One region of the Pseudomonas hamedanensis genome, then DNA from elsewhere that is predicted to be linked to it. Evidence: predicted binding sites of a transcription regulator. Region 1 holds the regulator's gene; each other region holds the start of a gene.
What was found. The regulator sigma-54, encoded in region 1, starts transcription at its own class of promoters, with help from an activator protein. The targets are predictions, from matches to a motif close to ANTGGCATNNANNTTGCTNT.
Positions count from the first base shown of each region.

Region 1 (10,064 bases):
GTTACGCCGTGGGATCGCTGTTGCTGTTGGCGGGCATGACCCTGCTGGTCGCGCACGGGCTGCAATGGCTGGATCTTGCGCCGAGACTGTCCAGAGCCTTGCAGGGTGGTGCGATCTGCGCTCTCGGCACGGCGCTCGGGGCGGTCCCGGTGCTGGTGATCCGGCGCATGCCGCAAGCACTCAGCGACACCTTGCTGGGGTTCGGTGCCGGGGTCATGCTGGCGGCGACAGCATTCTCGCTGATCGTGCCGGGCATCGCCGCTGCTGAAAGTCTGGGCCTGACTCCGTGGACGGCCAGCGGACTGATCTGTTTCGGCATCCTGCTGGGCGCGCTCGGTCTGTACCTGGTTGATCGCAGACTGTCGGGGGCTTCGCCGCAAATGCTCATCGGCACGCTGGAGCATCCGGTGATTCCACCGCGGATCTGGCTGTTCGTGTTCGCCATCATCGCGCACAACATTCCGGAAGGCATGGCGGTCGGTGTGTCTGCTGGCGGCGGTATGCCGGAAGCGGACAGCCTGGCGATGGGTATCGCCTTGCAGGATGTGCCGGAGGGGTTGGTGATTGCGTTGGTGCTGGCCGGGGCGGGGATGTCGCGTGTCAGGGCATTCCTGATCGGCGCGGCGTCAGGTCTGGTCGAACCGGTGTTCGCAGTGTTGTGTGCCTGGCTGGTGAGTCTGGCGCAAGTGCTGTTGCCGCTGGGATTGGCACTGGCGGCGGGGGCGATGTTGCTGGTGGTCACTCACGAAGTGATCCCGGAGTCGCGCCGTCATGGTCATGACAAGCTGGCGAGTCTCGGTTTGTTGATCGGGTTTTGTCTGATGATGGTCATGGATACGGCGTTGGGTTGAGCTGTGGTGTGGGAGCTTGCTCCCGCCGGGCTGCGAAGCGGCCCCGCTGGATTTTTTCCAGCTGCACCGCACTGACGACTGCTGCGCAGCCGAGCGGGAGCAAGCTCCCTCGCCACAGGGTCACTCGCCTTCATCGAAGTAGTTGTTGATCAGTTCTACCAGGGCGTCCATGGCTTCCTGGGCTTGCTCGCCCTCGGTGCTCAAATGGATTTTGGTGCCCTTGCCCGCCGCCAGCATCATCATTGCCATAATGCTTTTACCGTCCACTGTGCTCTCGGGCGTGCGGCCCACTCTTATCGTCGTGTCCGGAAATTTGCCGGCAACGCCGACGAACTTGGCCGACGCTCGGGCGTGCAGCCCCAATTTATTGATGATTTCGATTTCACGAGCAGGCATCGCGGTGTGAATCCTTTAGGTGAGGTCGCGGTGGCGAACCTGGACGTTCTTCAAGGTTTTTTGCAGGGCCTGACCCAGGCGTTCGGTCAGGTAGACAGAGCGGTGGTGCCCGCCGGTACAGCCAATGGCAACGGTGACGTAGGCGCGATTGCTCGCGGCGAAGCGCGGCAGCCACTTGTGCAGGTAGGCGAAGATGTCCTGATACATTTCTTCGACATCCGGCTGTTCCGCCAGATACTCGGCCACCGGCGCGTCGAGACCGGACTGCTCGCGCAGCTCCGGTTTCCAGTACGGGTTGGGCAGGCAGCGCACATCAAAGACCAGGTCGGCGTCGACCGGCATGCCGCGCTTGAAGCCAAACGACTCGACCAGAAACGCCGTACCCGGCTCCGGCTGGTTCAGCAGACGCAACTTGATGGTGTCGCGCAACTGATAGAGGTTCAGGTGCGTGGTGTTGATCTTCAGGTCAGCCAGATCGGCAATCGGGCCGAGCAGGGCGCTTTCATCCTTGATCGCCTCGGCCAGCGAACGGTCGGCATTGCTCAGCGGGTGACGACGGCGCGTCTCGGAGAAACGCTTGAGCAGGGTTTCTTCGTCGGCATCCAGATACAGCACATCGCACTGAATGTGCTTGCTCCGGGCATCTTCGAGCAGTTCAGGGAAGCGCGACAGGTGGCTCGGCAGATTGCGCGCATCGATCGACACGGCGACCAGCGGCTGTGCCAGTTCGGTGTGGATCAGCGCGCGTTCGGCCAGTTCCGGCAGCAGGCCAGCCGGCAGGTTATCGATGCAGTAATAGCCGTTGTCCTCAAGGACATTCAGGGCGGTACTTTTACCCGAGCCCGAACGGCCACTGACGATGATCAAACGCATGATTAGTGCCCGTTCTGTTCGTCCAGGACGACTTTGTACAGCGCTTCGCTGCTTGGCGCGCTGCGCAGTCTGTCGCGCACTTCCTTGCGATCGAGCATGCTGGCGATCTGGCGCAGCAATTCCAGGTGTGCATCGGTCGCAGCTTCCGGTACCAGCAACACGAACAGCAGGTCCACCGGGGCGCCATCGATGGCGTCGAAATCAATCGGGGCTTCAAGGTGCATCAGCGCGCTGATCGGCGACTGGCAACCCTTGAGGCGGCAGTGGGGAATGGCGATGCCGTTGCCAAAACCGGTGGAACCGAGTTTTTCACGGGCAACCAGGGCCTCGAAGACATCCTGCATCGCCAAATCCGGCACTTCGCGGTGGATCAGGTTGGCAATCTGTTCGAGGGCTTTTTTCTTGCTGCCGCCCGGCGCGTTCACTTGGGAACGGCCGGGGGTCAGGATGGTTTCAAGTCGGATCATGGGATAGGGGGGTTAACGACCGGTCGCGCCCTGGAGGAGGCTTTGGGTCTTTTCCTTATGCTTTTTGAGTTGGCGATCCAGCTTGTCGGTGAGCAGGTCAATGGCGGCATACATGTCGTCATGCTCGGCATTGGCAACTACTTCTCCGCCGGGAATATGCAGCGTGGCTTCGATTTTCTGCTTGAGCTTCTCGACATTCAATATGACTTGCACGTTGGTGATCTTGTCGAAATGCCGCTCCAGTCGGTCGAGTTTTTCGCCGATGTAGGTGCGCAGAGGTTCGGTCACTTCCAGTTGGTGTCCACTGATGTTGACTTGCATACAGCTTCTCCTTCGTTGCCAGTGCATAAAGCGGCAGGCCGAAAAGCCTGCCACTGGAACGCTGTAACGTGGCTTACATCAACCGTTTGCGCTCGCTCGAAGGCGCGATCCCGAGGGATTCGCGGTACTTGGCGACCGTGCGGCGAGCCACCTGAATGCCTTGTGCCTCCAGTAAACCAGCGATCTTGCTGTCGCTCAACGGCTTTTTCTGATTTTCCGCGGCAACCAGTTTTTTAATGATCGCGCGGATCGCCGTGGACGAGCATTCGCCGCCTTCGGAGGTGCTGACGTGGCTGGAGAAAAAGTATTTCAGTTCATAAATACCGCGTGGGGTATGCATGAATTTCTGCGTGGTCACCCGGGAAATCGTCGATTCATGCATGCCTACGGCTTCGGCGATGTCATGCAGGACCAGCGGCTTCATCGCTTCGTCGCCATATTCCAGGAAGCCGCGTTGGTGCTCGACAATCTGCGTGGCCACTTTCATCAGGGTTTCGTTGCGGCTTTGCAGGCTCTTGATGAACCAGCGCGCTTCCTGCAACTGATTGCGCATGAAGGTGTTGTCGGCGCTGGTGTCGGCGCGCTTGACGAAGCCGGCGTACTGGGCGTTGACGCGCAGACGCGGTACGGATTCCTGATTCAGCTCGACCAGCCAGCGTTCGTTGTCCTTGCGCACGATAACATCGGGGATGACGTACTCGGCTTCGGTGGACTCGATCTGCGAGCCCGGACGCGGATTAAGGCTCTGAACCAGTTCGATGACCTGGCGCAGCTCATCTTCCTTGAGCTTCATGCGGCGCATCAACTGGCTGTAATCGCGGCTGCCCAGCAGGTCGATGTAATCGGCGACCAGACGTTTGGCCTCGGCCAGCCACGGCGTCCGGGCCGGCAACTGACGCAGTTGCAGCAGCAGGCACTCGCTGAGGTTGCGGGCGCCGATGCCGGCGGGTTCGAACTGCTGGATGCGATGCAGGACGGCTTCGATTTCGTCCAGCTCGATGTCCAGTTCCGGATCGAATGCTTCAAGGATCTCGTCGAGGGTTTCGTCGAGATAGCCCTGATTGTTGATGCAATCGATCAGTGTCACGGCGATCAGCCGGTCGGTGTCGGACATCGGCGCGAGATTCAGTTGCCACAGCAGATGGCTTTGCAGGCTTTCGCCAACGGATGTGCGGGTGGTGAAATCCCACTCGTCGTCATCGCTGCTGGGCAGGCTGCTGGCGCTGGTCTGGTAGACGTCTTCCCAGGCGGTATCGACCGGAAGTTCGTTAGGGATGCGCTCGTTCCATTCGCCTTCCTCGAGGTTATCCACCGTCGGGGCGGCTTCCTGGTAGGACGGTTCCTGAATTTCGGCGGGCTTTTGTTCGGTGCTGTCGGCCAGCGGGTCGGAATTGTCGAAGTCGTCGCCTTCTTCCTGGCGTTCGAGCATCGGATTGGATTCCAGGGCCTCCTGGATTTCCTGTTGCAGATCCAGGGTGGACAATTGGAGCAGGCGGATGGCCTGTTGCAGCTGCGGTGTCATCGTCAGCTGCTGGCCCATTCTCAAGACTAGCGATGGTTTCATGGCAGGGGCTTAACACCTTATTCGCCGGCGCTATGCGCCATCCACTACAGGGCGCCGAAGCGCCAAACTTAAGCAAATTATATGCCTGAAACTGAAGTGTTTGCCTAGAGCGCTGTAACAATTAAAGCGTATTAAATTCCGGCTCGAATCGATACGGCGCCCGGGCGGCTCACCGGGCACTGTCGCTTACAGGCGGAATTCGTGACCCAGATACACTTCCTTGACCAGATCGTTGGCCAGAATGGTTTGCGCATCGCCTTCAGCGATCAGTTGGCCATCGTTGACGATATAGGCGGTTTCGCAGATATCCAGGGTCTCACGGACGTTGTGGTCGGTGATCAGAACACCGATGCCCTTGGCCTTGAGATGGTGAATGATTTGCTTGATGTCGCCGACCGAGATCGGGTCGACACCGGCGAACGGTTCGTCGAGCAGGATAAATTTCGGCGCGGTGGCGAGGGCGCGAGCGATTTCCACACGGCGACGCTCACCGCCGGACAGGCTCATGCCGAGGTTGTCGCGAATGTGGCTGATGTGGAATTCCTGCAGCAGGCTTTCCAGCTCCTTGCGACGGCCGGCCTTGTCGAGTTCCTGACGGGTCTCAAGGATCGCCATGATGTTGTCGGCCACCGACAGTTTGCGGAAGATCGACGCTTCTTGCGGCAGATAGCCGATACCGGCCTTGGCGCGACCGTGCATCGGCTGGTGGCTGACGTCCAGATCATCGATCAGCACTCGACCCTGATCGGCCTGCACCAGGCCCACGATCATGTAAAAGCAGGTCGTCTTGCCGGCGCCGTTCGGACCGAGCAGGCCGACGATCTGGCCGCTGTCGATCGACAGGCTGACGTCACGCACGACCTGGCGGCTTTTATAGGCCTTGGCCAGGTGCTGAGCTTTCAGAGTTGCCATTACTGGGTTTTCTCGTCGGTTTTCTTCTTCGGCTGGATCACCATGTCGATGCGCGGACGCGCTTCGGTGACTTTGCTGCCCGTGGCGCGACCGGCGCTGGCGAGTTTCTTCACGGTGTCGTAGACGATTTTCTCGCCTTGGGTGGTGTTGTTGTCTTTGTCGACAACCTTGGCCTTGTCGATCAGCACGACGCGGTTCTGCGCGGCGTGGTACTGGATCGTCACGCCCCAGCCCTGTACGGGCTTGCTGTCGCCAGCGGTCTGCAGTTGTTCGAAGTAGGCCAGGTTGCCGACCGAAGTTACCACATCGATATCGCCGGCCTGGGTGCGGGTGATGGTCACGGTATTGCCTTTGACGATCATCGAACCCTGGGTAATGATCACGTCACCTTTATAGGTGGCAATGCCATTCTTGTCGTCCAGTTGGGCGTCGTCGGCCTGAATGCGGATCGGTTGCTGCTGATCGTTCGGCAGGGACCAGGCGCTCACGCTTCCCAGTGCTGCGCCCAGACTGAGCAAAATAGGGAGGGTTTTAACGAGCCTCATACTGTCCTCTTACGTTCGATTGCAGGTGTATCCTGCTTTCCTTCAGGTACGCTTTCATTCCGACGCCAGTCGATACACCGCCAGCGCCCTCGATTCTAACGGGTTGCGCGGTCTGCGCATATTCTTGCTGCGGGAACACGGTCATGCGGGTGCTGGTGATCAGGGTGCCGCGATTTTTCTCATCGGTACGCTGTACGCGCACCGAGTCGATCAATTCCACTTCGGTACCGCCCGAATTCACTTCGCCGCGCTCACTGGTCACGTGCCATGGGAAGTCGGTGCCGCGATACATGTTCAAGTCCGGTTTGGTGACCAAGGTGACGTCGGTAGCCTTGACGTGCTCGGCCTTGTCGGAGGTCATCTCGTACTGCACTTTGCCGTCCGGCAGATACTGAATGGTGTGCGTGTTGGTCGCGTACCAGTCGATCGGGTTTTCGGCGGTCGACACCGGCGGCTTGTCGAGAAAGCGCTCCGGGCTGATATTCCAATAGCCGACCGCAGCGAAGATCGCAGCGATGCAGCCGAACAGCAGGAAGTTGCGAAACTTTTTGCTAAACATGGCTTGGCTCACAGGTACGCGGCGTTGGCCGCATCGAGGCGGCCCTGGGCGCGCAGGATCAATTCGCAGAACTCGCGGGCGGCACCTTCGCCGCCGCGGGCGCGGGTCACGCCGTGGGCATGTTCGCGGACGAAATCGGCAGCGTTGGCAACGGCCATGCCCAGGCCCACGCGGCGGATCACCGGCAGGTCAGGCAGATCGTCACCGAGGTAGGCGACCTGTTCATAGCTTAGGCCCAGTTGGGCCAGCAGGCCGTCGAGAACGACCAGTTTGTCCTCGCGCCCCTGAAACAGATGAGGAATGCCGAGGTTTTTCGCTCGGCGCTCGACCACCGGGGTTTTGCGACCACTGATGATAGCCGTCTGCACGCCGGCATTCATCAGCATTTTGATGCCCTGGCCGTCGAGGGTGTTGAACGTCTTGAACTCGCTGCCGTCTTCGAGGAAATACAGACGTCCGTCGGTAAGGACGCCATCGACGTCGAAGACTGCCAGTTTGATCGCTTTGCCGCGTTGCAGCAGATCGTTGCTCATTACATGACTCCTGCGCGCAGCAGATCGGAGAGGTTGAAGGCGCCGATCGGGCGGTCCTCCTCGTCGACGACTACCAGGGCGTTGATTCGGTGGTCTTCCATGATTTTCAGGGCTTCGGCGGCGAGCATCTCGGGCCGGGCGGTCTTGCCGTGCGCGGTCATCACCTGATCAATGGTGGCGCTGCGGATATCGATGGCGCGATCCAGGGTGCGACGCAAGTCGCCGTCGGTGAAGATCCCGGCGAGCCTGCCGTCGGCTTCAAGGATGACGGTCATGCCGAGGCCCTTGCGGGTCATCTCCATCAGCGCGTCCTTGAGCAAAGTGCCGCGTTGCACCTGCGGCAGCTCCTGGCCGGCGTGCATGACGTTTTCCACTTTCAGCAGCAGACGACGCCCAAGCGCTCCGCCCGGATGAGAGAAGGCGAAGTCTTCAGCGGTAAAGCCGCGCGCCTCCAGCAGCGCCACCGCCAGGGCGTCGCCCATGACCAGCGCTGCCGTCGTCGACGAGGTCGGCGCCAGGTTCAGCGGGCAGGCTTCGTGCTCGACGTGAACGTTGAGATTGACCTCGGCGGCCTTCGCCAACGGCGACTGCGGGTTACCGGTGAGGCTGATCAACTGGATGCCCAGGCGTTTGATCAGGGGCAGCAAGGTCACGATTTCATTGGTCGAGCCGGAGTTCGACAGGGCCAGGATCACGTCGTCGCGAGTGATCATGCCCATATCGCCGTGGCTGGCTTCGGCCGGGTGCACGAAAAACGCCGGGGTGCCGGTGCTGGCCAGGGTGGCGGCAATCTTGTTGCCGATGTGCCCCGATTTGCCCATGCCGACCACGACCACACGCCCCTTGCTGGCCAGAATCATCTCGCAGGCGCGCACGAAATCGGCGTCGATATGGGGCATCAAGCCTTGAACGGCTTCCACTTCGAGGCGGATGGTGCGTTGTGCCGATTGAATCAGGTCGCGGGTTTTGCTCATGTCAGGAATCGTTTAGCCCGATGAAAAGGCGGCGATTATAGCGGTTTAGTTGCAAAGCCTCACGTAAGTTCGTCGTGCTTTGTCATTACTCGTTACCAAAACCCTCTAAAAGAAGCGGCGACCCTCTCATGTCGCTGATCTGCGAGGGGTTCAGGCTTGGGCGCTTGGCCTTTGCAGTGATATAGTTCGCCGCCAGTTCGGCCTGCCCGGGATGTAGGTGCTTTCCACTGAAAGCCTGGCATCCAAGTGAGAGGCTGCATCGCAAGGAGTTTAGATGAGTGCCGATAACGCCTACGCGGTCGAGCTGAAGGGAGTTTCCTTCAAGCGCGGTGCGCGCAGCATTTTCAATAACGTCGATATTCGCATCCCGCGCGGCAAAGTCACCGGCATCATGGGGCCTTCCGGGTGTGGCAAGACCACGCTGTTGCGCATGATGGGCGCGCAGTTGCGCCCGTCCAGCGGCGAAGTCTGGGTCAACGGCCAGAACCTGCCGACGCTGTCGCGCAGTGATCTGTTCGATGCGCGCAAGCACATGGGCGTGCTGTTTCAGAGTGGCGCGCTGTTTACCGATCTCGATGTCTTCGAGAACGTGGCGTTCCCCCTGCGTGTGCATACCCAACTGCCGGAAGACATGATTCGCGATATCGTTCTGCTCAAATTGCAGGCGGTGGGTTTGCGTGGCGCCATCGATTTGATGCCCGATGAATTGTCCGGCGGTATGAAACGCCGTGTGGCACTGGCGCGTGCCATTGCGCTGGATCCGCAGATTCTCATGTACGACGAGCCCTTTGTCGGCCAGGACCCCATCGCCATGGGCGTGCTGGTGCGCCTGATCCGTCTGCTCAACGATGCGCTGGGGATCACCAGTATCGTGGTCTCCCACGACCTGGCAGAAACCGCGAGTATCGCCGACTACATCTACGTCGTGGGCGACGGCCAGGTGCTGGGGCAGGGCACGCCGGACGAGTTGATGAACTCGCAAGAACCGCGCATTCGTCAGTTTATGACCGGCGACCCTGATGGCCCGGTGCCGTATCACTTTCCAGCGACGGATTACCGCGCAGATCTTCTGGGGAAGCGCTGATGCGCAGAATTTCATTGATAGAACGCGTGCGCCGGTTTGGCGAAGCGGCGATCGACGCCGTTGCGGTGTTTGGTCGTGCGACCTTGTTCCTGTTTCATGCCTTGCTGGGCCGCGGCGGCATCAGCGGCGGTTTTGGCCTGCTGGTCAAACAGCTGCATTCGGTAGGCGTCATGTCGCTGGTGATCATCGTGGTCTCCGGCATCTTTATCGGCATGGTCCTGGCCCTGCAGGGCTTCAGTATTTTGTCGAGTTATGGTTCCGAGCAGGCGGTGGGGCAGATGGTTGCCCTGACGCTGTTGCGCGAGCTGGGTCCGGTGGTCACAGCGTTGCTGTTTGCCGGGCGCGCCGGTTCGGCGCTGACAGCCGAAATTGGCAACATGAAGTCCACCGAGCAGTTGTCCAGCCTGGAGATGATCGGTGTCGATCCGCTCAAGTACATCATCGCCCCGCGGCTGTGGGCTGGTTTCATTTCCCTGCCAGTGCTGGCGATGATCTTCAGTGTGGTGGGCATCTGGGGCGGTTCGTGGGTGGCCGTCGACTGGCTGGGCGTGTATGAAGGCTCCTACTGGGCGAACATGCAGAACAGCGTGAACTTCGTCGACGACGTGCTCAACGGAGTGATCAAAAGCATCGTTTTCGCCTTTGTCGTGACCTGGATCGCCGTATTTCAAGGCTATGACTGTGAGCCCACTTCCGAGGGGATCAGTCGTGCCACTACCAAGACCGTGGTGTTTGCCTCGCTGGCAGTGCTCGGCCTGGACTTTATTCTGACCGCTTTGATGTTTGGAGATTTCTGATGCAAAACCGCACCCTGGAAATCGGTGTCGGCCTGTTCCTGCTGGCAGGGATCCTGGCTTTGCTGCTGCTCGCCTTGCGGGTCAGTGGCCTGTCTGCGACTTCGTCCACCGACACTTATAAACTGTATGCCTATTTCGACAATATCGCCGGTTTGACGGTCAGAGCCAAAGTGACCATGGCCGGTGTA
Region 1 is NZ_CP077091.1:3,028,057-3,038,120, reverse strand. It holds gene HU739_RS13230 (ZIP family metal transporter) at 1-851, shown strand, start outside; gene HU739_RS13225 (HPr family phosphocarrier protein) at 972-1,247, opposite strand; gene rapZ (RNase adapter RapZ) at 1,263-2,120, opposite strand; gene ptsN (PTS IIA-like nitrogen regulatory protein PtsN) at 2,123-2,587, opposite strand; gene hpf (ribosome hibernation-promoting factor, HPF/YfiA family) at 2,600-2,908, opposite strand; gene HU739_RS13205 (RNA polymerase factor sigma-54) at 2,982-4,472, opposite strand; gene lptB (LPS export ABC transporter ATP-binding protein) at 4,659-5,384, opposite strand; gene lptA (lipopolysaccharide transport periplasmic protein LptA) at 5,384-5,929, opposite strand; gene lptC (LPS export ABC transporter periplasmic protein LptC) at 5,916-6,488, opposite strand; gene HU739_RS13185 (KdsC family phosphatase) at 6,497-7,021, opposite strand; gene HU739_RS13180 (KpsF/GutQ family sugar-phosphate isomerase) at 7,021-7,995, opposite strand; gene HU739_RS13175 (ATP-binding cassette domain-containing protein) at 8,270-9,079, shown strand; gene mlaE (lipid asymmetry maintenance ABC transporter permease subunit MlaE) at 9,079-9,876, shown strand; gene mlaD (outer membrane lipid asymmetry maintenance protein MlaD) at 9,876-10,064, shown strand, end outside.

Region 2 (10,064 bases), 990 kb from region 1:
CTCCCAGACGTGATCCTCGGAGATCCGTTGCAGGCTGTCGGCGTGCCAGCGATAGACCCGGCAGTCGCCGACATGGGCGAGGGTGAACCGCCGGCCACGCATGACGAGCGCGCTGACGGTGGTGAGCAGCGGCTGCCCACCGCCATTGGCCTGCAGCCAGCGGTTCTGCGCGAGCAACAGGCGATCCAGTGCCTGGGCCACGCTCCAGGTTTCCGGGGTGGCGTAATAGTCCAGTGCCAGGGCCTGCAAGGTCGAGCGCGCGGCGAGGCCGCCATCGGCACATTGACTGACGCCATCGGCAATGGCGAACAGATAACCCTTGCTCGCGGCCAGCGCCGGCGCCGGTGTCACCGAACGCAAAGCGTCCTGGTTTTCCGCACGCGGGCCGGTGGCGCTGGCTTCGGCAAAGCTCAATTGCAGGGCCATTGAAGCCTCAGACCCGTGCCGCCGTGACGGCCGCCGAACCCCAGGTGGTTCTCCAGCGGCGTTTCACCCCGTGCAGACCAAACCAGGCGAGGATGCCCAGGCTGGCGAACAACCACAGGGCAAGCTGGTAACTGCCGGTGCTTTGCTTGATCGCGCCCATGCCGGCGGCCAAGGCGAAACCACCGATCCCGCCGGCCATGCCGATCAGCCCGGTCATCACGCCGATTTCCAGACGAAAGCGCTGGGGCACCAACTGGAACACCGCGCCATTACCGGCGCCGAGACCGAGCATGGTGCAGACGAACAGTGCCAGCGCCGCGTAGGAACTTGGCAGGTTGAAGCCCACGGCCGCGATGCAGATGGCCGCCACGGTGTACATCGCCAGCAGCGTGCGAATGCCGCCGAAGCGATCCGCCAGTGCGCCACCCAGCGGCCGCATCAGGCTGCCGCCGAACACGCAGGCCGCGGTGTAGTAGCCGGCGGTCACCGGGCTCAGGCCGTATTGGTCGTTGAAGTAGCCGGGCAGGGCGCTGGCCAGACCGATGAAACCGCCGAAGGTTACGCTGTAGAAAAACATGAACCACCAGCTGTCGCGATCGCCAAGGGCCTTGAAGTAGTCGGCCATGGCTTTCGGTTTTGGCCGCTGTGGGGCGTTTTTCGCCAGCCACGCAAATAGCACCAAGGTCAGGATCAGCGGGATCAGAGCGAAACCGAACACGTTGCTCCAGCCGAACGCGGCGGCAATCACCGGGGCGAGCAGGGCGGCGAACACGGTGCCGGAGTTGCCCGCACCGGCAATGCCCATGGCTTTGCCCTGATGTTCTGGCGGATACCACTGCGAGGCCAGCGGCAGGGCTACGGCGAACGAGGCGCCGGCCATGCCGAGGAACAGACCGAGGATCAGCGCCTGTTCATAACTGTGGATGCCGAGCTTCCACGCGCCGAACAGCGCGCAAATGACGATGACCTGGCCGATCAGTCCGGCCGTCTTCGGCGACAAGCGATCGGCCAGCATGCCCATGGCGAAGCGCAACACCGCACCGGCCAGGATCGGCGTGGCGACGACGAGGCCGCGCTGTTGCGTGGTCAGGTGCAAATCGGCGGCAATCTGCACCGCCAGCGGGCCGAGCAGGTACCAGACCATGAAGCTCAGGTCGAAATACAGGAAGGCCGCGAACAGGGTCGGGGTATGGCCGGATTTCCAGAAGCTTGAATTCATCGCGCACCTCGGCTGAAAAGAGTCTCGAAAGGAGTCATGTACAGCAGGTGGAGCGCCGCACGGCCGCACCACCGGCCCCGGTCTGTGGGGCCAAAACGCAAAAACGCCGCTACCTGATTCGCCGGGGGGCGAACGGGGTGAGCGACGTCTTTGTCGTAGGTGGGGCAACCGCCGTTGGTTACCTGTGCGGTTTACATAGCGAGATTTGTGCCAAGGCTTGAAAAGATCGCAGCCTCGTTGCACTCGTCAGCTCCTACAGAAGGGTCAGATCGTTCCCATGCTCCGCGTGGGAATGCCGCCAGGGACGCTCCGCGTCCGCTCTTGCGAAGTGACGCAGAGCGTCACGGGATGCATTCCCACGCAGAGCGTGGGAACGATCGGTCAGCCCAGCAACTCACTCATGGCAATGATCTGCTCCGCCACCTGAATCAGCTTCTGCTGGCGGCTCATGGCCTGGCGGCGCATCAGGGTGTAGGCCTCTTCCTCGTTGCAATCCTTCATTTTCATCAACAAGCCCTTGGCCAGCTCGATGCGCTTGCGCTCGGCCAGTTGTTGGTCGCGCGCCTGCAACTGCGCGCGCAGGGCCTGATCGCTTTCGAAGCGGGCCATCGCCACGTCGAGAATCGGCTGCAAGCGCTGTGCGTGAATGCCTTCGACAATGTAGGCACTGACCCCGGACTTGATCGCCTGACGCATCACCCCCGGATCATGCTCGTCGGTAAACATCACGATCGGCCGTGGCTGGTCGCGGCTGACCAGCACCACTTGCTCCATGACGTCACGGCTCGGTGACTCGGTATCGATCAGGATCACGTCCGGGCGCACCGTTTCGACGCGCGCGGGCAGGTCGATGGTCAGGCCGGACTCGTCGATCACCTCGAAACCGGCTTCGGTCAGCGCGGCTTTCAGGCGGCCGACCTTTTTCGCGGTGTCGTTGATCAGCAGAATGCGCAACATATTCGCGGTCTCCTGTCAGCGGCGGGCAAGAAGGGGAGCGTCGTCGCTCAGGGCGTGCAAGCGAAAGCTGCGCGCATAGCCGGCCGGGTCGCTGCCATCCCAGATTTTGCCGTCGAGCAACTGGCTGCTGCGCATGTCGGTGCTCCCGGCAGTGACCCCGACGGCGCTGGCCGCGGCGCGATAAACGTCCAGCTGTTGAACCTGACGCGCCACGGCCAGGTAATCCGGGTCTTCGCGCAGCAGGCCCCAGCGGCGAAATTGCGTCATGAACCACATGCCGTCGGAGAGGTACGGCAGATTGACCTCGCCCTGAGCGTGAAAGCGCAGCGCATGCGGGTCCTGCCAGCGATTGCCGAGGCCGTCGGCGTAGTCTCCGAGAAAGCGTGGCTCGATGCAGGCGGCGGGCGCGTCGAGGTATTCGGCGGCACTGAGCAGTTGTGCCGTGCTGCGCCGGTTCTCCGCGCTTTCTTCGATGAAGCGGCTGGCTTCCAGAATCGCCATGACCAGGGCTCGCGCGGTGTTCGGGTACTGTTCGACGAATTCGCGGGTGCAGCCGAGGACTTTTTCCGGGTGGTCGGGCCAGATGGTCTGGCTGGTGGCGAGGGTGAAGCCCAGATCCTGCTGCACAGCGCTGGCGGCCCACGGTTCGCCGACGCAGAAACCGTCAATGCGGCCGGCTTGCAGGTGCGCGACCATTTGCGGCGGCGGCACGACCACGCTGTCGACATCCTGCAATGGATGGATGCCCTGGCTTGCCAGCCAGTAATACAACCACATTGCGTGAGTGCCGGTGGGGAAGGTCTGGGCGAAGGTCAGTTTTGCGCGGCTTTGGTGCACGTGCCGATCCAGCGCTTCAGGACTGGTCACACCGAGGGTTTGCAGGCCGTGCGAAAGGTTGAGGCTCTGCCCGTTCTGGTTCAGGCCCATCAGCACCGCCATGTCGGTCGCAGCGACACCGCCGATGCCCAGGTGCACCGCGTAAATCAAGCCGTACAAGCTGTGCGCGGCATCGAGTTCGCCGCTGACCAGGTTGTCGCGCAGGTTCGCCCATGAGGCCTGGCGCTTGAGATTCAACGTCAGGCCGTAAGGCTGGGCGAAACCCTGTGTCGCGGCGACGACCACCGAGGCGCAATCGCTCAGGGCCATGAAGCCAAGGTTGATCGCGGTTTTTTCCGGGGCATCGCTGCCATTGACCCAGGCCAGCGGCCCTGGCGAAAGTTCATTCATACAACCCACCTCAAAAAAAACGCCGTCCCGGATGTTGCGCTGCAACCCCGGAAACGACGCCATTGTCCTTACCCGCCTGCCGCCATTGGTCTGCGCGCTGATACTGCATCGGTGCAAGGCATATGCCAGTGCCAGCGATTTGTCCGTGCGCCTCGCGCGGTGGGGCGATGCCCGGCTATAATCGCCGCCTCTTTTCGCCGCCCGAGTCATCGCCGCCCATGTACACCCTGGCCCGTCAGCTGTTGTTCAAACTTTCCCCGGAAACCTCCCACGATCTGTCGCTGGACCTGATCGGCGCGGGCGGGCGTTTGGGCCTTAACGGCTTGCTGTGCAAGGCGCCGGCAAAAGTGCCGGTGACGGTCATGGGTCTGGAATTTCCCAACCCGGTGGGTCTGGCCGCCGGTCTGGACAAGAACGGCGCGGCCATCGATGGCTTTGCCCAACTGGGCTTCGGGTTTGTCGAAATCGGCACCGTGACGCCGCGTCCGCAGCCGGGCAATCCGAAGCCGCGAATCTTCCGCCTGCCGGAAGCCGAGGCGATCATCAACCGCATGGGTTTCAATAACCTTGGCGTGGATAACCTGCTGGCGCGAGTGGCCGCGGCGAAATACAAGGGCGTGCTGGGTATCAATATCGGCAAGAACTTCGACACCCCGGTCGAGCGTGCAGTCGACGATTACCTGATTTGCCTGGACAAGGTCTACGCCCACGCCAGCTATGTGACAGTCAACGTCAGTTCGCCAAATACCCCGGGCCTGCGCAGCCTGCAGTTCGGTGACTCGCTCAAGCAACTGCTCGCCGACCTGGCCACCCGTCGCGCCGAACTGGCCTTGCGCCACGGCAAGCACGTGCCCCTGGCGATCAAGATCGCGCCGGACATGACCGACGAAGAAACCGCTCAGGTCGCACAGGCACTGATCGAAACCGGCATGGACGCGGTGATTGCCACCAACACCACCCTCAGCCGTGTCGGGGTTGAAGGCATGGAACATGGCGACGAGGCGGGCGGCCTGTCCGGTGCGCCGGTGCGCGACAAGAGCACGAACACCGTGAAGGTGCTGGCCGCCGAGCTGGCGGGACGCTTGCCAATCATCGCCGCAGGCGGGATTACCGAGGGCAAGCATGCGGCAGAGAAGATCGAAGCGGGTGCGAGCCTGGTGCAGATCTATTCGGGCTTCATCTATAAAGGCCCGGCGCTGATTCGCGAATCGGTGGATGCCATCGCCGCGCTGCGCTAAGTCTTACTGAAAACTTGTGGGGAGCCTTTGTGGCGAGGGGATTTATCCCCGTTGGGTTGCGCAGCAGCCCCAAATCCTTCAAACGCGATGTGCCGGGTAAGTTGAAGATTCAGACGTCGCGACTGCTGCGCAGCCGAGCGGGGATAAATCCCCTCGCCACAGGGATCTCTGTAAACCTTGTTTCCGGGCATAAAAAAGGGCTCCTCAAAGGAGCCCCTGGGCCGTAGCCCGCCGTCCGGGAAGGACGTGCGTGGTTAATTCGTTGCTAGTCAGATTGTCGTGTCGGAATAAATGCCCTGTGTCAGCCGACGGCGTGAAGTTCGTTGAGTCTGTGGATTCCCGCAGTGCCGGTCATACCGTCCCAGTTGTCGCCGCGTCCTTCTCGCCAGCCGTTGATCCAGGCTTGGCGTACCGACGGTAGAGTAAATGGGCAAAGCTCACGGGATTTGCCACCAACGCCATATTGATATCCGCGCAAAAATGCTCTTTCCAACGGATCACGCTTAAGTCTTCTCATAGGGTGTTTCCCTCACTTGTTGACTGTTTGTGTCGCGTCGACCTCAACCGAGGCCTGGCAGAAAGAAACCTGCCATGATGCGGCTCGCTGCCGGCGTGGCGAGCCAAGGTGTTGACGCCGTTGCGACGTCAACCTGTGCTCAGTTCTAACCAATGAGTCACACCGAGGGAATGATCGTTTTGTCATAAGCACGTAACGAAAGTAGTGCTACAGCCATAAGTAAAGATGTGTTTCATCGACGTTTTTTCGGCAAACCCCGGTATGATCGGCGCTGCGCTGGATGATGGGGTTAATGCTTAAGTGAGAATGACCTACGTTCGCGCTGGGGTACTAAGCGACGAAGGGTCGCTTTAAGACTTTTTATTTCGCCAACTTTTTTATCTGTCCTGGCATCTAAGCTCTTTTAACCCGAGCAGCGGGGACGGAACGGCACACCTTCGTGCCACGCGGGCGTTCTTTTAGAAAAGCGCCTGATTGAAAACCGGGTCGGCAATGCGTTGCCGATTCACTAGCCAAAGGCTCTGGAAATACCATGTCCGACCGTTTCGAACTCTTCCTCACTTGCCCCAAAGGCCTCGAAGGCCTGCTCATCGAGGAAGCCGTCGGGCTTGGCCTTGAAGACGCGCGCGAGCACACCTCCGCCGTGCGTGGCATGGCAACCATGGAAACCGCGTATCGCCTGTGCCTCTGGTCACGTCTGGCCAACCGCGTGTTGCTGGTACTCAAACGTTTCCCGATGAAAGACGCCGAAAACCTGTACCACGGCGTTCTCGACATCGACTGGCAGGACCACATGCTCAGCGACGGCACCCTGGCCGTTGAGTTCAGCGGTCACGGCTCGGGCATCGATAACACGCACTTCGGCGCCCTCAAAGTCAAAGACGCCATCGTCGACAAACTGCGCACCCCGCAAGGCGACCGTCCGTCGATCGACAAGCTCAACCCGGACCTGCGCATTCACCTGCGTCTGGATCGCGGCGAAGCGATCCTCTCCCTTGATCTCTCCGGCCACAGCCTGCACCAGCGCGGTTATCGCTTGCAGCAGGGCGCCGCGCCGCTGAAGGAAAACCTCGCGGCAGCGATCCTGATCCGTTCCGGCTGGCCGCGCATTGCCGCCGAAGGCGGCGCACTGGCGGACCCGATGTGCGGTGTCGGCACCTTCCTCGTTGAAGCGGGGATGATCGCCGCCGACATGGCGCCGAACTTGCGTCGCGAGCAGTGGGGTTTTACTGCCTGGCTCGGTCACGTACCGGCGCTGTGGAAAAAACTTCACGAAGAGGCCGTCGAACGTGCTGCGGCCGGCCTGGCCAAGCCACCGCTGTGGATTCGCGGTTACGAAGCCGACCCACGCCTTATTCAACCGGGCCGTAACAACGTCGAGCGCGCCGGTCTGAGCGAGTGGATCAAGATCTATCAGGGCGAAGTCGCGACCTTCGAGCCGCGTCCGGACCAGAACCAGAAAGGTCTGGTGATCTGCAACCCGCCGTACGGCGAGCGTCTCGGCGATGAAGCGAGCCTGTTGTACCTCTACCAGAACCTCGGCGAGCGCCTGCGCCAGGCCTGCCTGAACTGGGAGGCCGCGGTGTTTACCGGCGCGCCTGATCTGGGCAAGCGCATGGGCATCCGCAGCCACAAACAGTATTCGTTCTGGAATGGCGCGTTGCCGTGCAAGCTGCTGTTGATCAAGGTGTTGCCGGATCAGTTCGTCACTGGCGAGCGCCGCACTCCGGAACAGCGTCAGGCCGAGCGCGAGCAAGCGGCCTACGATCAGACCCCGGACGAGCCGCAAGAACGCAAGTTCAACAAGAACGGCAACCCGATCAAACCGACACCCGCGCCGGCACCGGTGATCGAGCAACCGCGCTTGAGCGAAGGCGGGCAGATGTTTGCCAACCGCCTGCAAAAGAACCTCAAGGCGATAGGCAAGTGGGTCAAGCGCGAAGGCATCGATTGCTACCGCGTTTATGATGCCGACATGCCGGAATACGCGATGGCGATCGACCTGTACCACGATTGGGTGCACGTCCAGGAATACGCCGCGCCAAAATCCATCGACCCGGAAAAAGCCTCGGCACGGATGTTCGACGCCCTGGCCGCGATCCCGCAGGCACTGAACGTCGACAAGAACCGCGTAGTGGTCAAGCGCCGCGAGCGCCAGAGCGGCACCAAGCAGTACGAGCGTCAGGCTGCGCAGGGCAAGTTCGTCGAGGTGAATGAAGGCGGTGTGAAGTTGCTGGTCAACCTCACCGATTACCTCGACACCGGCCTGTTCCTCGATCACCGGCCGATGCGCATGCGCATTCAGAAAGAGGCCGCCGGCAAGCGCTTCCTCAATCTGTTCTGCTACACCGCGACCGCCAGCGTGCACGCGGCCAAGGGCGGGGCGCGCAGTACCACCAGCGTCGACCTGTCGAAAACCTATCTGGACTGGGCACGTCGCAACCTGTCGCTGAACGGCTTTTCGGACAAGAACCGTCTGGAGCAGGGCGACGTGATGGCGTGGCTGGAAAGCTGCCGTGACGAGTACGACCTGATCTTTATCGATCCGCCGACGTTCTCCAACTCCAAGCGCATGGAAGGCATTTTCGACGTGCAGCGCGATCAGGTGCAGTTGATCGACCTGGCCATGGCGCGTCTGGCACCGGGCGGCGTGCTGTACTTCTCCAACAACTTCCGCAAGTTCCAGTTGGAGGACAACCTCGCCGAGCGATACGCGGTCGAGGAAATCAGCGCGCAGACCATTGATCCGGATTTTGCCCGTAACACCAAGATCCACCGCGCCTGGAACATCACGGCCCGTTGACGCTGCCGCTGGCTGGATTCACAGAGCCTTGATTTTTAAAGGCTCCGTGGATCCGCCGGCGCTAGCTAAATTAGTGGCTAATAGCTATAACTCACACACGGTCAATGGGGTTTTTCCCATGAATGCTGGCGTAGTGAGTTGTCTTTATGTCGTTACACCCCGTGCGCCCCAAAATCCTGGGTTTTATCAGCGAAGACGTCTCGGCCTGGCTGGTCGCGCTGCTGGTATTGCTTGCCGGCGGGATACTCACGGGGCTGCTCGCGTGGGGCACCTTCAACCAGTTTGAGCAACAATCGCGTCAGCGCTTTCAACTGCTGGCCAATGAACGTTACAGCCGCATCGAAGAGCGTTTCCAGGACCAGGAACAGCGTCTGGACAGCCTGCGCCGCTTCTTCGCCAATTCCGAATCGGTGACCCGCGCTGAATTCGACGGTTACGCCCAACCTTTGTTGCTACGCACCCAGGCCTACTCGTTCGCGCTACGGGTCAGTGACGCCGAACGATCGGCGTTTGAGCAGCGTGCGCGCGAGGAAGGCCTGAGCGCGTTCACTGTTCGCGAACTCAACGAACACGGTGAACTGGAACTGGCGGCACGTCGCGACGAGTACGTGGCGGTGTTGTACAGCCAGACGCAGAGCCGTCTCCCTGCACCGTTCGGATACGATCTGCTGGCGCAACCGCTGCGTCGTGACGCCCTCGATCGGGCTGACAGACTCGGCAGCCTGGTAGTGTCGCAACCTATGCATCTGGTGGGTATCGAGCCGTCTTACGCACGCGGTGTGCTGCTGCTGGCGCCGGTGAGCCGTGCGGGTCAGTCACGGCCGTTTGGCTACGTCATGGCGGTGATCAGCATGCGCCAGTTGCTGGCAGACGGCTTGCCCGATGCGTTGCACGATTACCTCTCGGTGCGCATCCTCGACCTGTCGACCCATGATCAGCACGAAGTATTGTTCGAGTCGACCAATGAGGCGATACCCGGTGATTTGTCGGCGACCCGGCTGGTGCGCATGGCCGATCATGATTATCAGGTCGATATCCTGCCCAGCTACGCCTTTATGCAGGCCAACCATTCGTCGGTTGGCAGCGTGATCGTTCTCGGCGGGTTGCTTAGTGTGTTGCTCAGCGCCTTGTTGTATGTGCTGGTCAGTCAGCGTCAGCGCGCATTGCGTCTGGTCCAGTTGCGCACCCAGGAGCTGCACGCGCGTGAGCAGGAACTGCGCGGCACCCACGGTCAGTTACGCGGAGTATTGAATGCCGCCACCCAGGTTGCAATCATCGCTACCGATCTGCGTGGCGTGATCAGCACGTTCAACCCCGGCGCCGAACAGATGCTCGGTTACAGCAGTGCCGATGTGGTCGGGCACATGACCCTGGAAAACCTGCACCTGCCCCGCGAGCTGTCGGCGCGGGCCGCGGAGTTGAGTGTGCGTTACGGCAAAAACATCCCCACCTGCCACGCGATGTTGGTCGAGGGTGGCGAAGTCGGCGGTCACGAAGCCCGTGAATGGACGCTGGTGCGCAGCGATGGCAGCCATTTGCCGGTGAACATGCTCGCCACGCCGGTGCTGGATGAACAGGGCTTGTGGGTCGGGCATCTGGCGATTTGCATCGACATCACCGAGCGCAAACGCGTGCACGAAGTCCTGGCCGCGCGGGATGTACTGCTCAAGAAGCTGA
Region 2 is NZ_CP077091.1:2,033,774-2,043,837, reverse strand. It holds gene HU739_RS08665 (bifunctional protein-serine/threonine kinase/phosphatase) at 1-426, opposite strand, end outside; gene HU739_RS08660 (nitrate/nitrite transporter) at 434-1,645, opposite strand; gene HU739_RS08655 (ANTAR domain-containing response regulator) at 2,027-2,602, opposite strand; gene HU739_RS08650 (CmpA/NrtA family ABC transporter substrate-binding protein) at 2,618-3,829, opposite strand; gene HU739_RS08645 (quinone-dependent dihydroorotate dehydrogenase) at 4,048-5,067, shown strand; gene rmf (ribosome modulation factor) at 5,369-5,584, opposite strand; gene rlmKL (bifunctional 23S rRNA (guanine(2069)-N(7))-methyltransferase RlmK/23S rRNA (guanine(2445)-N(2))-methyltransferase RlmL) at 6,117-8,387, shown strand; gene HU739_RS08630 (sensor domain-containing diguanylate cyclase) at 8,534-10,064, shown strand, end outside.
Region 2: the regulator sigma-54 is predicted to act here: its motif matches at 3,940-3,959, upstream of HU739_RS08650 (CmpA/NrtA family ABC transporter substrate-binding protein).

Region 3 (10,064 bases), 650 kb from region 1:
CGAATGTCGGAAATAATCACGTCCGGCTGCTGCCGGGCCAGGCGACTCATCACGCCGTCGGCGCTGTCGAAACTCTGGGTGGTCATGCCTTCCTGCTGCAAGGCCTTTTCCAGAACCCAACGGATAGAACGGTCGTCATCGACGATCCACACGGTTTCACTACGGCTCATGTCGATGTGGCTCCTTGTTCCAGTGGCAGAAAGATCGAGAAGGTGGTGTGGCCTGGATGGCTCTCACACTCGATCAGGCCCTGGTGCTGACTGATGATGTTCTGGGTAATGGCCAGGCCCAGCCCGGTACCGTCCGGACGACCGCTGACCATCGGAAAGAAAATGGTTTCCTGCAGTTCCGCCGGGATGCCCGGGCCGTTGTCGATAATCTCGATCTTGGTCACCAGACGATGGCGGATGTGGCCAATGGTGAACTGGCGCATGGCGCGGGTGCGCAGACTGATGCGGCCCAGGCGCAGTTCGTTCTGGCTGCTGATCGCCTGCATGGCGTTGCGCACGATATTCAAAACGGCCTGGATCATCTGTTCGCGGTCGATCAATACGTCGGGAATGCTTGGATCGTAATCGCGCACCAGGGTGATGCAGCCTTGGCTTTCGGCTTCGACCAGATGGCAGACGCGCTCCAGCACTTCGTGGACGTTGCACATTGCCAATGACGGCAGTTTGTTCGAGCCGAGCATGCGGTCGACCAGATTGCGCAGACGGTCGGCCTCTTCGATGATCACGTTGGTGTAGTCGCGCAGGCTTTCTTCCGGCAGCTCGCGGGCCAGCAGTTGCGCGGCGCCACGGATGCCGCCGAGCGGATTCTTGATTTCGTGGGCGAGGCCGCGCACCAGCATCTTGCTGGTTTCCTGCTTGGACAGTTGCGCCTCTTCTTTGGTGATGCGCAGCAAGCGGTCCCGGGGATGAACTTCCAGCAGCAGCAAAGTCGCGCCGTTACTCAGGATCGGCGTTACCGCGTAATCCACCGTCAGGGTCTGTCCGGTAAGGGCAGTGAGCATCGCTTCGCGCTTGGTGAACGGGTGCGCCTGCTCCACGGCCTGGCGCAGAGAATTGAGCGCCTCGGGGGATTCGGTAAACAGCTCGCTGATGAATTGTCCGTGGCTGCGCTGGCCGCTCACGGCCAGGAGCATTTCTGCCGCCGGGTTCATGTACTCAAGGCGCAGTTCGGCATCGAGCAGGATGGTCGCCGTGGTCAGGTTGTCGAGCAGCAAACGGTGGATTGCGTCGCTTATGGTCATCTGGACCCCTTTTGGAGCAAGGCGTGCGCGAGAACAAAGCGCTGATAAAAGGAAAATGCAAAAACCAAACCAAGGCTCCGAAAAGAAGCGTTCGGCGCCTGAAACAGGCGTTTGACGCGCGTTTGTATGGCACGGAGCCAGCTCAAGCGGGAAGTTTCGAACCAAAATGGGTTGGGATATGAGTACGCTGCGAGTTGTTGCACCAATATAGTGCGCAATGCACAAAGGCGTTAGAAGAAACGCAGGAAGGGGTTTTTCGGCTCGGGCGGTTTGTCTTTCAGCGGGCATTCGGGACGCACGCCATAGTCATCGGCAACGCAGGGTTTGACCTGGCGTTTCTGCGCCAGGGAGATACGCAGCATGTGGAAAGGCTGGTTGGCCGTGCGCTCGATCGTCCGCCCCTGGGCGTCGAGAATTTCGATCGAGAGGTTATGACTGCCACGATCGATGTTGGCCAGCGGGAACACCGGGCTGAGTCCAGGCTCACCGGTACTTTTGCCGTCCAGCAGCAGGCGATAGCGATGACCGCTCTGCAGGCCGGGTTCGCTGGTGACGCTGACGATCAGTTCCCCGGCGCTGTTGCGAATCGTCGCGTCGGGTTCGGGGATCAGAATGCGCAGCATGTCGTAGTGGAACGGCGGCTGTTGCGCTGGTTTTCTGGCCGGGGCGCTCGGCGCAGTGGCGGTTGGCGCCGACATGCTATTACTGGTCGCGATCGGCACCCGCTGGGCGTTGGCTCGCGGCTGATCGGTGTAGACACGATTGCCTTGGGCGTCGACGTAGGTGAAGACTTGCGCCGTAGCGGGCAGGGCCAGGCAGCAGAGGACCAGCCATAAAACCCTCATGGCGTATGCACCCGCTGCACGGTGAAGACGGCGGGCGCGCTCTGCTGGATGACGGTTTGCCCGTCGATCACCTGTACGGCCAGTCGATGCTCGCCGCGATCAATATTCACCAATTGCAGAACCGGCACATTGCTTGGCTGGCCATAGGGTTGTTCGTCGAGTACCAGCCTTAGCTGATGCGGCGGTTGCAGGCGCGGCTTGATCAGTACAGTGACGGTGAAGGTGCCGTTGTTGGCGCGCAGGGCTTCATCGCCGGGCAGGCCGGCCAGCTCGAGAATCTCATAGGCATTGCGCGGCGCCTGGCGCTCGGCGGCGGCGGGCGCAGGTGCCGCAGCCGGCGTTTGCGGCTCGACCCGATTGAGCGGCGGCAGCTCGACCGGTTGTGCCTGCACGCCGTCCGGCGGCTGATTGCTGTACGCGGTATTGCCGTTGGCGTCGGTGTACTTGTAGATCTGCGCGACGGCGGGCAGGGCGGTCAGCAGCAGAAGGAAGAGCAAGGTGCGACCCATGAAATCGACCGGGGTTGGAAACGATGGATAGCAGCATAGGCCAGGTGCGGCGGTTGGCCCAACTGGGAACATATCCAGAATCATTCAGCCGCCACAAATCCCCTGTAGGAGTGAGCCTGCTCGCGATGGCGTCGTGTCAGTCGCCAGCTTTTTCAATGGCCCACCGCGATCGCGAGCAGGCTCACTCCTACAGGGGGCTTGGTTGGCCATAAAATCCGGGCAATAAAAAAGGCCTTCCGAAGAAGGCCTCTTTTTGTCACGCTGCGTTACGCAGCGCTACCGGATCAGCAGCTGTAGTACAGCTCATATTCCAGTGGGTGTACGAAGGTGCGAACCTTGATTTCTTCTTCCGATTTCAGCGCGATGTAAGCGTCGATGAAGTCGTCGGAGAACACGCCGCCCTTGGTCAGGAACGCGCGGCCCTTGTCCAGCTCTTCCAGGGCTTCTTTCAGGCTGCCGCAAACTTGTGGGATCTCTTTCGCCTCTTCAGGCGGCAGGTCGTACAGGTTTTTGTCAGCAGCGTCGCCTGGGTGGATCTTGTTCTGGATACCGTCCAGACCGGCCATCAGCAGTGCTGCGAAGGCCAGGTACGGGTTGGCTGCCGGATCCGGGAAACGTGCTTCGATACGGCGGGCTTTCGGGCTCGACACGTAAGGAATACGGATCGAAGCGGAACGGTTGCGAGCCGAGTAGGCCAGCATGACCGGTGCTTCGAAGCCTGGTACCAGACGCTTGTAGGAGTTGGTCGCCGGGTTGGTGAAGCCGTTCAGGGCCTTACCGTGCTTGATGATGCCGCCGATGAAGTACAGCGCGGTATCGGACAGACCGGCATAGCCTTCGCCAGCGAAGGTGTTCTTGCCGTCTTTCCAGATCGACATGTGTACGTGCATGCCCGAGCCGTTGTCGCCGTACAGTGGCTTCGGCATGAAGGTCGCGGTGCGGCCGTAAGCGTCAGCAACGTTGTGCACAACGTACTTGAGGGTCTGGGTTTCGTCGGCTTTCTTCACCAGGGTGTTGAACTTGACGCCGATTTCGTTCTGGCCGGCGGTCGCCACTTCGTGGTGGTGAACTTCGACGGTCAGGCCCATTTCTTCCAGCGCGTTGCACATGGAGGTACGGATTTCGTGGTCATGGTCGAACGGCGGAACCGGGAAGTAGCCGCCCTTGACGCCTGGACGGTGGCCTTTGTTGCCACCTTCGACGTCCTGGTCGGACATCCACGAACCTTGCTCGGAGTAGATCTTGAACATCGAGCCGGAGATGTCCGACTTGAATTTCACCGAGTCAAAGATGAAGAACTCAGGCTCTGGACCTGCGAACACGGTGTCACCGATACCGGTGGCTTTGAGGTGTTCTTCGGCGCGCTTGGCGATCGCACGTGGGTCGCGGTCGTAGCCTTGCATGCTCGAAGGTTCGATGATGTCGCACACCAGGATCAGGGTGGCGTCTTCGGTGAACGGGTCGAGAACGGCGGTTTCGTCAACCGGCATGAGGATCATGTCGGAGGCTTCGATGCCTTTCCAGCCAGCGATGGAGGAGCCGTCGAACATTTTGCCGACTTCGAAGAAGTCTTCATCCAGCGCATCGCGAGCCGGCATGGTCACGTGGTGCTGAGTGCCTTTGGTGTCCGTGAAGCGCAGATCAATCCACTTGACGTCATGATCTTTGATGAGTTGAACCGTCTTCGACATACTGTCCTCCGGGTGGCTTAGGGCTTGGTAGTGGATGCCCTTAAATGTGGGTGATGCCGGCGCGAATACTCTGCCAAGGCAACCTGCCTCACAAGGGAGCAAATTGCATGCCAGTGCCCCAGCATGGGTTTTTTGCCCCAAATTCACCCCTATTAAGGTGCAAAGCGCTGGATTGCGGAAAATCTCGCCCTCTAATGTAGCGTCTTCAATCGAAAATGACCCGTTTTGGTGCGAGCAAAACCTTCTGCACATTAACTGGTTAAACCTTGAGCAATTTCCGCTATAATCCGCGCCCCCCTTTTTCGGCTGGCCGTTCGCGCGCTGTTTTCATGAAACTAATCGTAAAAGTCTTCCCCGAGATCACCATCAAAAGCCGACCTGTCCGGACGAAGTTCATCCGCCAGTTGGCCAAGAACATCCGCACCGTGCTCCGTGACCTGGACCCGGCCGTGGTGGTGAGCGGTGTGTGGGACAATCTCGAACTGGAAACCCGCGTTACCGACCCCAAAGCCTTGAAAGAGATGGGCGAGCGCCTGACCTGCATGCCGGGCATTGCGCATTTTCTGCAGATCGACGAGTACCCGCTGGGCGACTTCGACGACATCACCGAAAAGTGCAAACAGCACTATGGCGATGCGCTGGCCGGGAAGATTTTCTCGGTGCGCTGCAAGCGTGCGGGCAAGCATCCTTTCAGCTCGATGGACGTCGAAAAGTACGTCGGCAGCAAGTTGCGTCGCGAGTGTGGCGCTGCCGGAATCGACCTCAAGGCGCCGCAAATCGAAGTCCGTATCGAAGTTCGCGACAAACGGTTGTTCGTGATCCACAGCCAGCACAACGGCATCGGCGGCTACCCGCTCGGTGCGCTGGAGCAGACGCTGGTGCTGATGTCCGGTGGGTTTGACTCCACCGTGGCGGCCTACCAGATCATGCGTCGCGGCCTGATGGCGCATTTCTGCTTCTTCAATCTGGGCGGGCGCGCCCATGAATTGGGCGTGATGGAAGTCGCGCATTTCATCTGGAAGAAGTACGGCAGCTCGCAACGCGTGCTATTTGTCAGTGTGCCGTTCGAGGAAGTGCTGGGCGAAATCCTCGGCAAAGTCGATAACAGTCATATGGGCGTGGTTTTGAAGCGTATGATGTTGCGCGCCTCGTCCGAGATTGCCGAACGCTTGCACATCGATGCGCTGGTCACTGGCGAGGCGATTTCCCAGGTGTCGAGCCAGACGCTGCCGAACCTGTCGGTGATCGACTGCGTGACCGACAAACTGGTCCTGCGTCCGCTGATCGTCGCGCACAAGCAGGACATCATCGACACGGCCAACGAGATCGGCACCGCCGATTTCGCCCGGCACATGCCGGAATACTGCGGGGTGATTTCGGTCAACCCAAAGACCGCCGCCAAGCGCGGTCGCGTCGAGCATGAAGAAAAAGAATTCGACATGGCGGTGCTCGAGCGTGCGCTCGCCAACGCCAAGCTGGTGCCGATCGATCGGGTGATCGACGAATTGGGCCAGGATTTGCAGATTGAAGAAGTCAGCGAAGCGCTGGCCGGTCAGATCGTGATCGACATCCGCCACCCGGATGCCGCCGAGGATGACCCGCTGGAACTCGCTGGCATAGAAGTACAGACGATGCCGTTCTATGCAGTGAACGCACGTTTCAAGGAACTGGACCCTACTCGCCAGTACCTGCTGTATTGCGACAAAGGCGTGATGAGTCGCCTGCATGCTCACCATTTGCTCAGTGAGGGGCATGCCAATGTGCGCGTTTATCGACCGAGCTAAGTGCCCGGGGCTGTTTGCCTGTGGCCTGCGTCACCGGCCCCCCGACACCGCCGTCAAGCTGTAACGGCCATGCCGGACACTACTGCTAATCGCTGCCAAGACTTGTCAGCAAACCGAATCCTCTGATCGAGATACACAAGTGATCGAAAATCTACGCAACATCGCCATCATTGCCCACGTTGACCATGGTAAGACCACCCTGGTAGACAAACTCCTGCGTCAATCCGGCACCCTGGAGCGCAACGAGCTCAACGACGAGCGCGTGATGGACTCCAACGACCAGGAAAAAGAGCGCGGTATTACCATCCTGGCGAAAAACACCGCCATCAACTGGAACGGCTACCACATCAACATCGTGGACACCCCGGGCCACGCCGACTTTGGCGGCGAAGTTGAACGCGTCATGTCGATGGTCGACTCCGTTCTGCTGCTGGTTGACGCTCAAGACGGCCCTATGCCGCAAACCCGTTTCGTGACCAAGAAGGCTTTCGAAGCCGGCCTGCGTCCAATCGTGGTGATCAACAAGGTTGACCGTCCAGGCGCGCGTCCGGACTGGGTTCTGGATCAGATCTTCGACCTGTTCGACAACCTCGGTGCTACCGAAGAACAACTGGACTTCCAGGTTGTTTACGCTTCGGCCCTGAACGGCATTGCCGGTCTGGACCACACCGCCATGGCGGAAGACATGACTCCGCTGTACCAAGCGGTCGTCGACCACGTTCCGCCTCCGGCCGTTGACCGTGACGGTCCGTTCCAGATGCAGATCTCCGCGCTGGACTACAACAGCTTCCTGGGTGTTATCGGTGTTGGCCGTATCGCTCGCGGTCGCGTCAAGCCGAACACTCCGGTTGTCGCGATCGGTGCCGATGGCAAGCGTCGCAACGGCCGTATCCTGAAGCTGATGGGTCACCACGGTCTGCACCGCGTTGACGTTGAAGAAGCTGCTGCCGGCGACATCGTCTGCATCAGCGGTATGGATTCGCTGTTCATCTCCGACACCCTGTGCCACCCGGACACGGTCGAGGCGATGAAGCCGCTGACCGTCGACGAGCCAACCGTTTCGATGACCTTCCAGGTTAACGATTCGCCTTTCTGCGGCAAGGAAGGCAAGTTCGTGACGTCCCGTAACATCAAGGACCGTCTGGACAAAGAGCTGCTGTACAACGTTGCACTGCGCGTTGAAGAAGGCGATACCGCTGACAAGTTCAAGGTTTCCGGCCGTGGTGAGCTGCACCTCTCGGTACTGATCGAAACCATGCGTCGCGAAGGCTTCGAACTGGCCCTGGGCCGTCCTGAAGTGATCATCCGTGAAGTTGACGGCGTCAAGCAGGAACCGTTCGAAAACGTCACCATCGACATCCCTGAAGAATCCCAGGGCAAGGTGATGGAAGAGATGGGCCTGCGTAAGGGCGATCTGAGCAACATGGTGCCGGATGGCAAGGGCCGTGTTCGTCTGGAATACAACATCCCTGCTCGCGGTCTGATCGGTTTCCGTAACCAGTTCCTGACCCTGACCAACGGCGCTGGCATCCTGACCTCGATCTTCGATCGTTACGACACCGTCAAGTCGGGCCACATGTCCGGCCGTCAGAACGGCGTTCTGGTTTCGGTTGAAACCGGCAAGGCACTGACCTACTCGCTGGAAACCCTGCAGGCTCGCGGCAAGCTGTTCGTAGAACACGGCCAGGAGATCTACAACGGTCAAATCGTTGGTCAGAACAGCCGTGACAACGACCTGGGCGTCAACCCTACCAAGGGCAAGAAGCTCGACAACATGCGTGCTTCGGGTAAAGACGAAACCATCGCTCTGGTTCCACCGGTGAAGTTCACCCTGGAACAGGCTCTGGAATACATCCAGGAAGACGAGCTGTGCGAAGTCACGCCTAAGTCGATCCGTCTTCGCAAGAAGATCCTCGACGAAAGCGAGCGTACCCGCGCTGCCAAGAAAGCCAAGGCGTAATTTAGCCCTGGTATGAAAAACGCCCCCGGTCGCGAGACCGGGGGCGTTTTTGTTTGTCTGGAATTCAAGGCAAAAAAAGATCGCAGCCTTTGGCAGCTCCTACAGGGATACGCATTCCCATGTAGGAGCTGCCGAAGGCTGCGATCTTTTGATCTTGGATCGTTCCCACGCTCCGCGTGGGAATGCCTCAACGGACGCTCCGCGTTCGGCTTCAGAAAGGACGCGGAGCGTCCCGGGCTGCATTCCCACGCTGAGCGTGGGAACGATCAAGCTCAAAACTTCTCGATCGCCCGGAAGTTCTGCACACGCTCGACTTCTTTCGGTTTATAAGCGCAATACCCCGGTCGCGGCCCGATTTTCGGGTGGTTGCGGCAGGTGTCCGGGCGCTTGTCATAAATGGTGCACAGGCGGCTTTTACGATCGAGGTAATAGCAGTCGTTGTTGCTCATGCGCTGCAGGGTAAAAATCCCCGATTTCTGGTTGAAGCGCTCGACCAGACCTTCCTTTTGCAGACGCTTGGCGATGTTCTTCGGCGGGTCGCCCAGTTCGAATTCGTCGACCACGCCGATGCGCACCAGGTCCTTGATCTTGACCTCGACCGGCAGCGTGCAGCAGCTGGAGATACACGAGCCGCACATCGGCGCCGAGTATTTGGCCCACGTATCGAGACGATCAATCTCGGCGGCGGCGATCAGGTTGGGCTTCATCATCGGGAGTTACCAGGCGTGTATGCATCAGGGCGCGCGATCATACCGGGACGGGTGGAATTTTGAACAACCTTTCGCCGGATATTTTTGTGTGCACTGCATTTTGCCCGGTACGACGGCACGGCCCCTGCATTCATTGGCTCATCCGCCAAGGTTATGTCGGACTGTCGCACAGTCCGAGGAAATGCTGCCGAACCAGAGCCAATACCGTCGGTCAGACCGTCTAGGCTCAGACAATTCCCGCTCGCTCGAGGTCTTATTGATGACTCAAGAACCACTAGTTCGCGAAGCAGAGGTGGCCGCATTCCGCGACGCCGTCCTGACCAAACTCACCTACGCCGTGGGCAAAGACCCCGATCACGCCTTTGACCATGACTGGTTCGAAGCCATCGCCCTGGCTGCGCGCGATCACATGGTCGAGCACTGGATGGACCATACGCGGCAGATCTACCGCAAAGGCCAGAAGCGCGTTTATTACCTCTCGCTGGAATTTCTGATTGGTCGCCTACTCTATGACAGCCTGAGCAACCTCGGTCTGCTCGACGTCGCCCGTGAAGCGCTGACCGAACTGGGCGTCGATCTGGAGCGCATTCGCTTGCTGGAGCCCGACGCGGCGCTGGGCAATGGCGGCCTCGGGCGTTTGGCGGCATGCTTCATGGAAAGCATGTCGACCCTCGGTATCGCCGGCCATGGCTACGGCATTCGTTATGAACACGGCTTGTTCCGCCAGGCGATTGTCGATGGCTGGCAACAGGAGCAAACCGAGCACTGGCTGGATTTCGGCAACCCCTGGGAATTCGAACGGCCGGAAGTGGTTTACCCGATCGGTTTCGGCGGCAGCGTCGAAACGGTCACCGACGCCAATGGCAAAACCCGCCAGGTCTGGTCGCCGGCAGAAACCGTGCGGGCGATTGCCTATGACACCCCGGTGGTCGGCTGGCGTGGGGCGAGCGTGAACACCCTGCGCCTGTGGCGCGCCCGCGCCATGGAAGAACTGCACCTGGAGCGCTTCAACGCCGGCGACCACTTGGGCGCCGTCGCCGAAGTGGCCCGCGCCGAGAGTATCTCCCGCGTCCTTTATCCGGCAGACAGCACCGAAGCCGGCCAGGAACTGCGCCTGCGTCAGGAATACTTCTTCGTCGCCGCCTCGCTGCAGGATCTGCTGCGTCGCCATCGCAACATGCACACCTCGGTGTTGACCCTGGGCGATCACGCTGCGATTCAGCTCAACGACACCCATCCCTCGATTGCCGTCGCCGAACTGATGCGTCAACTGGTCGACGTCTATGACGTGGCCTGGGACGCCGCGTGGCAAG
Region 3 is NZ_CP077091.1:3,675,382-3,685,445, reverse strand. It holds gene ntrC (nitrogen regulation protein NR(I)) at 1-170, opposite strand, end outside; gene glnL (nitrogen regulation protein NR(II)) at 167-1,252, opposite strand; gene HU739_RS15875 (DUF4124 domain-containing protein) at 1,483-2,097, opposite strand; gene HU739_RS15870 (DUF4124 domain-containing protein) at 2,094-2,606, opposite strand; gene glnA (type I glutamate--ammonia ligase) at 2,891-4,297, opposite strand; gene thiI (tRNA uracil 4-sulfurtransferase ThiI) at 4,627-6,081, shown strand; gene typA (translational GTPase TypA) at 6,221-8,041, shown strand; gene HU739_RS15850 (YkgJ family cysteine cluster protein) at 8,314-8,751, opposite strand; gene HU739_RS15845 (glycogen/starch/alpha-glucan phosphorylase) at 9,011-10,064, shown strand, end outside.
Region 3: the regulator sigma-54 is predicted to act here: its motif matches at 4,393-4,412, upstream of glnA (type I glutamate--ammonia ligase).